Regions from separate parts of the Janthinobacterium sp. GL_088 genome, predicted to be linked through region 1. Evidence: predicted binding sites of a transcription regulator. Region 1 holds the regulator's gene; each other region holds the start of a gene.
What was found. Region 1 encodes FliA, which starts transcription of late flagellar genes. Its sites were predicted from a motif close to CTAAAGTTTNNNNNNNNNNNGCCGNTA; they were not measured.

Region 1 (3,232 bases):
CGACCGCGCCTTCAAGCTCAAGCGCGACTCGGCGGCGACGCAGTTTTCCGATGCCGAACTGCCGCTGCTGATGGCGCAGGCGGCCGCCCGCAACAATGAAGCGCGCGGGGTGCACCTTGGCTAATTTCGATTTCGACCAGGCCGAAGGCTTGCGCCGCATGCTGGCCGGCCCGCAGCCGCGCGTCATGACGTTCCTGTCGGCCACGCCGCAGGACGACAAGGGCGCCATGCTGGTCAACCTGGGCGCTTCGCTCGTCTACGGCGGCAATGACGTGCTGCTGCTCGACGCCAGCGGCGGCAGCGATGGCGTGGCTGCGCGCCTGGGCCTGGCGCACGGCGCCAGCCTGCGCGACGTGGCGCGCCAGCAGTGCGGCTTGAACCAGGTCATCCACCAGGTGCCGCAAGGCTTCGGCGTGGCCAGCCTGGGCGCGCGTAACCATTTGATGGACAGCATGGACTATGCGGGCGAGGACGAATTGCGCCGCCTGGGCAAGACTTTCGACGTGCTGGCGCGCCAGAGCGGCATCGTGCTGGTTGACGGCGTCGTGGCAGACGAGGGCGCCTGTTTCCCCGTGCCCTTGATGGCCTCGTCCGATATCGTCGTGCAAGTGTCGACCAGCGCCACCTCGATCAAGGCGGCGTACTGCCTGATCAAGCGCCTGAGCCAGGAACTGGGACGCCGTCCCTTCGGCATTCTCGTCACCGGCGCTTCCGAATCCGAGGCAAAAGTGGTATACGATAATATGGCGCAGGCGGCGAGCCGCTACCTGGCCGTGAAGCTGACCTCGATGGGTTCGGTGCCTGCCGATGAATATCTGCACCGCGCGGCGCGCCTGGGCCGCAGCGTGGTCGATGCGTTTCCGCTGGCGGGCGCGTCGGTGGCGTTTCGCGGACTGGCCGAGCGGCTGGCCCGTTCGGCGGCGCCGGTGCTGGGTGGCACCTTGTACCAGACGGGGAGCACGCACCAGTTCAGCGCCTGAATCGAACCGTAGCACCAGATAAGATGAGAAAACAATAAGCAGCCTATGTACACGGTCAAAGGGAAATCGAACAAGGACTATTTGCTGACGGAGCACATTCCGCTGGTGAAGCGTCTGGCGCACCATATGAAGGCGAAATTGCCGCCTTCGGTCGAGGTCGATGACCTGATCCAGGCCGGCATGATCGGTCTGCTCGATGCCATCAGCCGCTATGAAGAGACGCATGGCGCGCAGTTCGAGACGTATGCCGTGCTGCGCATCCGCGGCGCCATGCTCGACGAATTGCGCACCAGCGACTGGCTGCCGCGCAGCATGCGCCAGAACATGCGCAAGATCGAAGAGGCGATGAGCACCTTGCAGCAGCGCCTCGGCCACCCGCCGACGGAGTCGGAAGTGGCGAAACTGCTGAAAATGTCGCTGGCCGACTACCAGGAAATGCTGGGCGACGGCGGCGGCCACCAGCTTGTGTACTACGAAGACTTTCATGACCCGGACGGCAATGACAGCTTCCTCGACCGCCACTGCGTGGACGAGGACAGCGACCCCTTGCGTTCCCTGCTCGATACCGATTTCCGGCAATCCGTGATCGATGCCATCGACGCGCTGCCGCCACGCGAGAAAATACTCATGGGCCTGTACTACGAAGAAGAGCTGAACCTGAAGGAGATCGGCGCGGTGATGGGCGTGTCGGAATCGCGCGTCTCGCAGCTGCATACCCAGGCCGTCGCGCGCCTGCGCGCAACCTTGAGGGAGCTGGCGTGGACTGGTCCAGCGTAATCGGGCTGGCGCTGGCGCTGGCGGGCCTGTTGGTCGGCCAGGCACTGGAAGGCGGCAAGATGGCCTCCCTGCTGCAGCCGGCCGCCTTTGCCATCGTCATCGTCGGCACCTTCGGCGCCGTGCTGCTGCAAACGCGGCTGCGCACTTTTGTGCGTGGCCTGGAAATGTTGCGCTGGGTCTTCCTGCCGCCGTCCGACACGCGCGCCGCGCTGGCGCGCGACATCGGGCAATGGAGTCTGACGGCGCGCCGCGACGGCCCGCTGGCGCTGGAGCGCCTGATGGAAAACACGGCCGACCGCTTCAACGCCAAGGGTTTGCGCATGATCGTCGACGGCATCGCGCCCGACAAGCTGCGCCAGCTGCTCGACGTGGAAATTTCCGCCTACGAAATGGCCGAGCGCCAGGCCGTCAAGGTGTGGGAATCGGCGGCCGGCTATTCGCCCACCATCGGCATCCTGGGCGCCGTGCTGGGCTTGATCCACGTCATGGAAAACCTCACCGACCCGAGCAAGCTGGGCAGCGGCATCGCCGTGGCGTTTGTCTCGACGATTTATGGCGTGGGCCTGGCCAACCTGCTGTTCCTGCCGGTGGCGAATAAACTCAAGGCCATTGTTTCGCGCCGGGTGCTGCAATACGAAATCACGGCCGCCGTGCTGTACGACATCGCCACGGGCGACCATACGCGCATCATCGAAGAGCGCGTGTCCAGCCTCTTGCACGAGCATTGACCATGATGCGGCGCGCGCGCAGGAAGTATGACGAGGAACCGGACAACCAGGACCGCTGGCTGATCTCGTACGCCGACTTCATCACCCTGCTGTTCGCCTTTTTCGTCGTGATGTATGCGATTTCGCAAGTCAACGAAGGTAAATACCGCGTCTTCCAGAACGCCATCGGCCAGGCCTTCAGCCTGGAAAAGGGCGCGCCGCCCATCATCATGGAAGCGCCACAGGCCATCCCGCTGCCGAACCCCGCCCTGAAACGCCGCACGGAAGCCATCCGCCGCGAACGCGAACACATGACGCGCCTGGCGCAGGACCTGACGTCGACCCTGGCGCCGCTGGTGAAGGAGGGCAAGGTGCGCGTCACGCAGACGAGCCGCGGCGTGAGCGTGGAAATCAATGCCAGCGTGCTGTTCGACCCGGGCGCGGCGCGGCTGACGACGGAGTCGGACCAGGCCTTGCGCGCCGTGGCCGTGCTGCTCAAGGACGACACGCACGACGTGCAGGTGGAAGGGCATACGGACGTGCAGCCGATCAGCAATTCCAATTTTGCCTCGAACTGGGAATTGTCGGCCGCGCGCGCCAGCGCCGTGGTGCGCCTGTTCATCGCCAGCGGCGTCAAGGCTTCGCGCCTGACGGCCGTGGGCCACGCCGACAATATTCCCGTGGCGCCCAACGAAACGGCGGAAGGGCGCGCGCGTAACCGCCGGGTCGCCGTGACGATTTTGTCGGGCATCCCCGAAACGGTGACGG
Region 2 (3,232 bases), 1.3 Mb from region 1:
CCGCCCGCGCAAATGATCATCGAGGCCGCCAGCGCCACCGTGGAAGCGGGCGGCAGCCAGGCCTTGCGGCAATTCCTGGGCAAGCTCGAACGCATGCGCGTGTTTGCCGTCGATGCCAAAGGGCAAGAACTGATGGGCCGCACGGTGCATCCCGCCATGCTGGCCAAGGCGCGCGCCATGCTGGAGCAAAGCCAGGCCCATGCCGTCGTGCGCGAAGCGGCCGGCAGCAATGGCAAGCGCTACCTGCTGTTCCTGCCTTCGTCCGAACGTTTCCGCAATGCCGAGGCGGGCGCCGCGCGCGACACGCTCAATGCCGTCACCTTGAGCGGTCCGCGCGTCATGGGAGCCGGCCCACGGCCCCACGAAGCGGGCGCGCCGCCACCACGCGGCGACTTCGGCCGTGGCATGCCGCCCGGCCCGCGCATGGACAGCCCCTACCGCACCTTCATTCCCCTGGCCGCCGCCATCGCCGCCAGCCTGCTGTTCTCTTTCCTGCTGGCCTGGTATTTTGCGCGCCCCATCCGCGACCTGCGGCAAGCGTTCGAGGCCGCCTCGCACGGCAACCTGGCGCCGCGCTTTCACGCCAGCGGCAAGCGCGGCGATGAATTGACGGACCTGGGACGCGATTTCGACCGCATGACGGGCCGCTTGCGCAGCCTCATGGATAGCCAGACGCGATTGCTGCATGATGTGTCGCACGAGCTGCGCTCGCCGCTGGCGCGCTTGCAGGCCGCCATCGGCCTGGCGCACCAGCAGCCGGAAAAAATGGCCGCCTCGATGCAGCGCATCGAACGCGAAAGCGAGCGCATGGATAAACTGATCGGTGAACTGCTGACCCTGTCCCGGCTGGAAGCGGGCGCCGGGCAAGCGGGAGCCGGGCAGACGCACAGCGAAGACGTCAGCATCGCCGATCTCGTGCACGACATCGTGGACGATGCCCGCTATGAAGCGAGGGCGCGCCTGCTGGGCATAGCCCTGGCGGGCGACGCGGCCACGGCGGACGCCAGCGTCACGGGTCGGCCGGAACTGCTGGCGCGCGCCGTGGAAAACGTCGTGCGCAATGCCGTCAAACACAGTCCCGATGGCGGCACGGTGCACGTGGAACTGTCGCGCCTGCATGATGGCAAGCAAGAATGGCTGCGCATCGCCGTGCAGGACCGTGGTCCTGGCGTGGCCGCAGCCGACCTGGCCCGTATTTTTGAACCGTTCTTCCGCGCCAGCAATACCCAGCACAGCACGGATGGCCACGGCCTGGGTCTGGCCATCGCCCAGCACGTCATCAACGCCCATGGCGGCCGCATCAGTGCCAGCTTGCGCAGTGGTGGCGGACTGTGCGTGGAAATGTTGTTGCCCGTCAAAACGCCAGGCTGACCTGTCGGCGAGCCTGGCGTTTTTTATGCGCGAATAAACTGTTACGCCTGCGTATCGATGATGCTGCCCAGGGTGGACGAGGTCGATTTGGCCGGACTCGTCGCCGTATCGGCGCTGCTGGCCGGCTGAGCGTCTTGCTGCGCCTGCGCGGCGGCAGCTTGCAACTGGGCAATTTGCGCCTGCAAGGCCTGGATTTGCTGCGCCAGCTGCTGCTGCAGCTTTTGCGACGCCTCCGTCTGCTCGCCCTTCTGCGATTCCGTCAACTGTTTTTGCGCCGCCGTGATCTGCTTTTGCAGCGCCGCGATCTGCGAACTGCTGCCCGAACTGGCGCTACTGGCCGCGCTGACTGCGCCGCCTGAACCGATTGCCGCTACCATGATGCCTCCTCAGTGTTTCAATACCAAGGTTAACGGCAAGCATGGGGGGGGATGTAGGGCGGCGGGTGTAAAGGCAGGTAAAGACGGCTGGCGCCCCGCCCTTCCAGCAATCAGGTCTTCGGCAAGGTCACGCCAACCTGGCCCTGGTATTTGCCGCCGCGATCCTTGTACGACGTTTCGCACACTTCATCGGATTCGAAGAACAGCACTTGCGCCACGCCTTCGTTGGCGTAGATTTTTGCCGGCAACGGTGTCGTGTTGGAAAACTCCAGGGTCACAAAGCCTTCCCATTCCGGTTCGAACGGGGTGACGTTGACGATGATGCCGCAGCGCGCATAGGTGCTCTTGCCCAGGCAAATCGTCAGCACATTGCGGGGAATGCGGAAATACTCGACCGTACGGGCCAGCGCGAACGAGTTCGGCGGAATGATGCAATAGCCCTTGCCCGATACGTCGACAAAGTTATTCGCGTCAAAATCCTTCGGGTCGACGATGGTGGTGTTGATATTGGTAAACAACTTGAACTCGTCGGCGCAACGGATGTCATAACCATAGCTGGAGGTGCCGTAGGACACGATGCGGTTGCCGTCGCGTTCCTTGACCTGGCCCGGTTCGAACGGCTCGATCATGCCCGTTGTTTCCGCCATGCGGCGTATCCATTTATCGCTTTTAATCGTCATCGCAGGGGTATCTTTCTAGAATATCGGAATGGCTGGGGCCGCACGCCTGCTGCAGGCACGGCCCGGATGGCAGGATTTTACGCGAAAATCCGCCGCTGTTGGCCCCCATCCCCTGAAAATCCTTGGCGATCGGCTATTGTTTCGCCAGCAATGCCGAGATCATCTCGCGCACCACTTGCGCCGTCAGTTCCGGGTTTTCCATGGGAAACAGATGGCCGCCCGGCACCTGGCGGAAAAATTTGCCGACCAGCTTGCGCGTGGCCGTCAAACCCGCCTGGCGGCATTCCACCGATTCCGTGCCGCCGATAAAACCGATGGGCACGGGAAAGCCATCCTTGACGAGGCCGCCAATATGATGCGGCAAGCTGCGGTACACCTGCGTTTCCACTTCGCGCGTAAAGCGCAGCTGCACCCCTTCCGGATGGGGCACCAGGCCGTTGTCGATGTAGTCGCGCAAGACCTGCGGCGCCCAGACGGCGAACATGTCCTTGGCAGCGAAATGTTCATACGCGGCTTGCGCATCGGGCCACAGCTTGCGCCGCCGGGCGGAAAAACGTGACGGCGAGAACCGCTCGCCCAGCGCCGTGTTGCGCGCCAGGCGCACCAGCAAGGCGCGCCAGCCCGCCACCACGGGCGAATCGAGCAAGACCACGCAGCGCACCAGATCGGGCCGCTGCTTGGCCACCATCACGCTGAGCATGCCTCCCAGCGAATGGCCGACGAGGATGACGGGCGCGCTGTAGCGGCGCTCCAGCTCGTCGATATACTCGCGCACCAGCTCGGGCCAACCCGTGCTGACGGGAT
Region 3 (3,232 bases), 2.7 Mb from region 1:
AACGCGCCATCGATAGCGCCCTGGGCCGCCTGCAAGACAGCAAGCGCCATGCCACCGGCAAGAATGCCGTGATCGATACGGCCGAAGCGGAAGAAACCGCCGAGTAACTCCCCACCCGCAGGATTTCCAGAGACTGAGGCAGCCGTTCAAGGCTGCCTTTGCACATCTGCCCCGCCTTTCGCGCGCGCCAACATCCATAACAAAACCGCAAGCATTCCAGCGTATTAACGCGGCAATGAAATAATTGTCGTATTTCTCACAGTAAGTGACCTCAAGCAAGCCTTTGCCGTTACAGCCAAGGCTGCTTTACGCTATCATGAAGCTACCGGCCCCCTGCTCGCGCGCCGGCTTTTTGAAAGTGTGATTGTGGAACAGATCGGCAACTTCGGCGCTTCAGGCTGCAACATCGGCGATTTACAGCTATTTCGCGATGGGGCGGATAGCCAGACGGCCGCCATGCTGGCGCCCTGCCCCGTCATGCGCCTCGAAGCGGGCGAAGCTATTTCCGACACGCAAGGCGCCAGCCTGTACATCGTCCTGCGCGGTTCGCTGGCCGTGGCCGCCGACACCCACACGGGCATGGATGACGGCACCGTCAGCAAGGTCTTGCCCGGCGAAAGCGTGGGCGAACAGTCGGTGCTCGATGAAGCGAGCAACCTGGCCGCCATTTCCGCCCTGGAAGAAACCGATTTGCTGGTGATCGACGCGGCCATCGTCTGGGAATTGATCGAACAGTCGAACGGCCTGGCGCGCAACCTGCTGCGGCTGCTGTCCTTCCGCATCCGCGCCGCCAATGCCCTGCTGCGCCGCCGGCAAAAGCTAGGCGAATTCTACCGCCAGCTGTCGATGGTCGACAGCCTGACGGGCTTGTACAACCGCGCCTGGCTGACGGATCTGCTGCCAAACATGATCGTCACGGCCCACGCCAGCGGCTCGCCGCTGTCGCTGGTGATGATCGACCTCGACCATTTCAAGCGCTTCAACGACACGCACGGCCACCAGGCGGGCGACCAGGCACTGCGCATCGCCGCACAAGTGCTGGGCGCGGCCCTGCGGCCCACGGATTTTGCCGTGCGTTATGGTGGCGAGGAAATGATGGTGATCTTGCCCGATACCAACGAACACGTGGCCCTGCGGGTGGCCGAGCGCCTGTGCGAGCGCATGCAGCTCGCCGTCATCTTTGCAGACATGCGCAGCGCGCTGCCACACATCACGGGTTCCTTCGGCGTGGCCAGCCTGGCGGCAGAACAGGACGACCATGCGCTGATCGCGGCCGCCGACGCGGCGCTCTACCGCGCCAAAGCATCGGGCCGCAACAGGGTCATGCTATAGATCAGGCGGCCTTGCTGTCGGCCGGCTTGGTCGCATCCGGCTTGGCAGCATCATCCTTCTTGCTGCTGTGCGCGGCGATGAAGTCGGCGTAGCCCTTCTGCACCAGTTCATACGTCTTGTCGATATTGCCGGCGATATCGCCATTCAGTACTTTCAAGCCGCCCAGGATGTCGCGCGCTTCCTTGAAGCCTTTTTCCATGCCGCCGCTGATGGTGTCCATGAACTTGGTCAGGGCCGTATCGTCGTCCATGCCGGGATTCTGTTTCTTGAACGCATCAAAAAATCCCGTCGACAGCGATACAATGCGGCTCGCCGTCGCTTCGGCGCTGTTATCCTGCGAAGCCGCGTTCTGGATTGCGTCCTCGCCGTACTGGCTCTTCAGCGCTTCATTGATGTTGGTGATGGCCGTCTTGTACAGCAGCGCCAGCGGCTCGTTCTCGGAACCGATCGACACGTTCAGCGAGGCCTGCATGATGGAAGCGTTCAACTGCAGCTTGGTGCGGTCATTCACGCTCATTTCAGCGTTGATACCGTCCTTTTGCTGGACTTTATCGTCCTTGCCGGCAACACCCGTACTGACGGAAGTCACGGAAGGGTTGGAATTGCCGCTTGCGGCGATGGGAATTGACACGATAGACCTCCTTGAACGGGCAATGTATGCCACCATGCGGAAAACGCGATGATGACCATCCTCTCGTGTAGTATCGGCAGGTTTTCAGAAAACTGTAGCAGTGGCTGCTTTTAGCGGCCCGGATAACCAATCAAGCAACGACCATCAATGACTAACCAGACCTTTCTTTGGCACGACTACGAAACCTTTGGCGCCCAGCCGCGCCGCGACCGCCCGGCCCAGTTCGCCGCCATCCGCACGGATGCGGACCTCAACGAGATCGGCGAGCCGATCATGCTGTATTGCCAGCCTGCCAATGATTTCCTGCCCGACCCGCAATCGTGCCTGATCACGGGCATCACGCCGCAGCAGTGTCTGCAGCTGGGCGTGCCCGAGCACCAGTTCGCCGCCACCATCGAAGCGGCCTTTTCGGAGCCGGGCACCATCGGCGTGGGCTACAACACCATCCGTTTCGACGATGAAGTCACGCGTTTCCTGTTCTGGCGCAACCTGATCGACCCGTATGCGCGCGAATGGAAGAACCATTGCGGCCGCTGGGACATCCTCGACGTGGTGCGCATGACGCACGCGCTGCGCCCGGAAGGCATGCAATGGCCGAAACGCGACGATGGCCAGACCAGTTTTAAACTGGAACACTTGAGCAAGGCCAATGGCCTGGCCCACGAAGCGGCGCATGATGCGCTGTCCGACGTGCGCGCCACCATCGCCCTGGCGCGCCTGATCAAGGAAAAGCAGCCGAAACTGTTCGAATTCTGCCTGGCGCTGCACAAGAAGGACAGGGTCGCCAGCGAAATGGGCATGCACCTGGCAGCCGCCGAGCGCCAGCCTTTCCTGCACGTGTCGGGCATGTTCCCCGCCGAGCGGGGCTGCCTGGGCGTCGTCTGGCCGCTGGCCACGCATCCGAGCAATAAAAACGAGATCCTCGTCTGGGATTGCGCCTACGACCCGCGCGAACTGTTCGCGCTGGACGCCGACACCATCCGCACGCGTTTATTTACACGCAAGGATGCCATGCCGGAAGGCATGACGCGCCTGCCCGTGAAAAGCGTACACCTGAACAAATCGCCCATGCTGGTCGGCAATCTGAAAACTTTGTCGCCGGCCATGGCCGCGCAATGGGGCATCGATCTGGACGCGGCGAAGGTCAACGCGCAACTGGCCGCGACGGCGCCGAACATGGATGCCATCTGGGCCGAAGTCTTCCAGCGCCCGGGCGCAAATGTCGCGCTGGACGTGGATGAGGATTTGTACAATGGTTTCGTCAGCAAC

Region 2: the regulator FliA is predicted to act here: its motif matches at 1,779-1,805, upstream of AC3IQ7_RS18260 (FlxA-like family protein).
Region 3: the regulator FliA is predicted to act here: its motif matches at 2,035-2,061, upstream of AC3IQ7_RS07090 (DUF5610 domain-containing protein).

Annotation. Positions count from the first base shown of each region.
Region 1 is NZ_CM174453.1:5,370,599-5,373,830, reverse strand. It holds gene flhF (flagellar biosynthesis GTPase FlhF) at 1-124, shown strand, start outside; gene AC3IQ7_RS23995 (MinD/ParA family ATP-binding protein) at 117-980, shown strand; gene AC3IQ7_RS23990 (RNA polymerase sigma factor FliA) at 1,026-1,757, shown strand; gene AC3IQ7_RS23985 (flagellar motor protein) at 1,739-2,485, shown strand; gene motD (flagellar motor protein MotD) at 2,491-3,232, shown strand, end outside.
Region 2 is NZ_CM174453.1:4,053,665-4,056,896, forward strand. It holds gene AC3IQ7_RS18255 (sensor histidine kinase) at 1-1,371, shown strand, start outside; gene AC3IQ7_RS18260 (FlxA-like family protein) at 1,413-1,748, opposite strand; gene dcd (dCTP deaminase) at 1,859-2,428, opposite strand; gene AC3IQ7_RS18270 (alpha/beta fold hydrolase) at 2,562-3,232, opposite strand, start outside.
Region 3 is NZ_CM174453.1:1,591,839-1,595,070, reverse strand. It holds gene AC3IQ7_RS07100 (HPF/RaiA family ribosome-associated protein) at 1-107, shown strand, start outside; gene AC3IQ7_RS07095 (GGDEF domain-containing protein) at 367-1,332, shown strand; gene AC3IQ7_RS07090 (DUF5610 domain-containing protein) at 1,334-1,963, opposite strand; gene sbcB (exodeoxyribonuclease I) at 2,111-3,232, shown strand, end outside.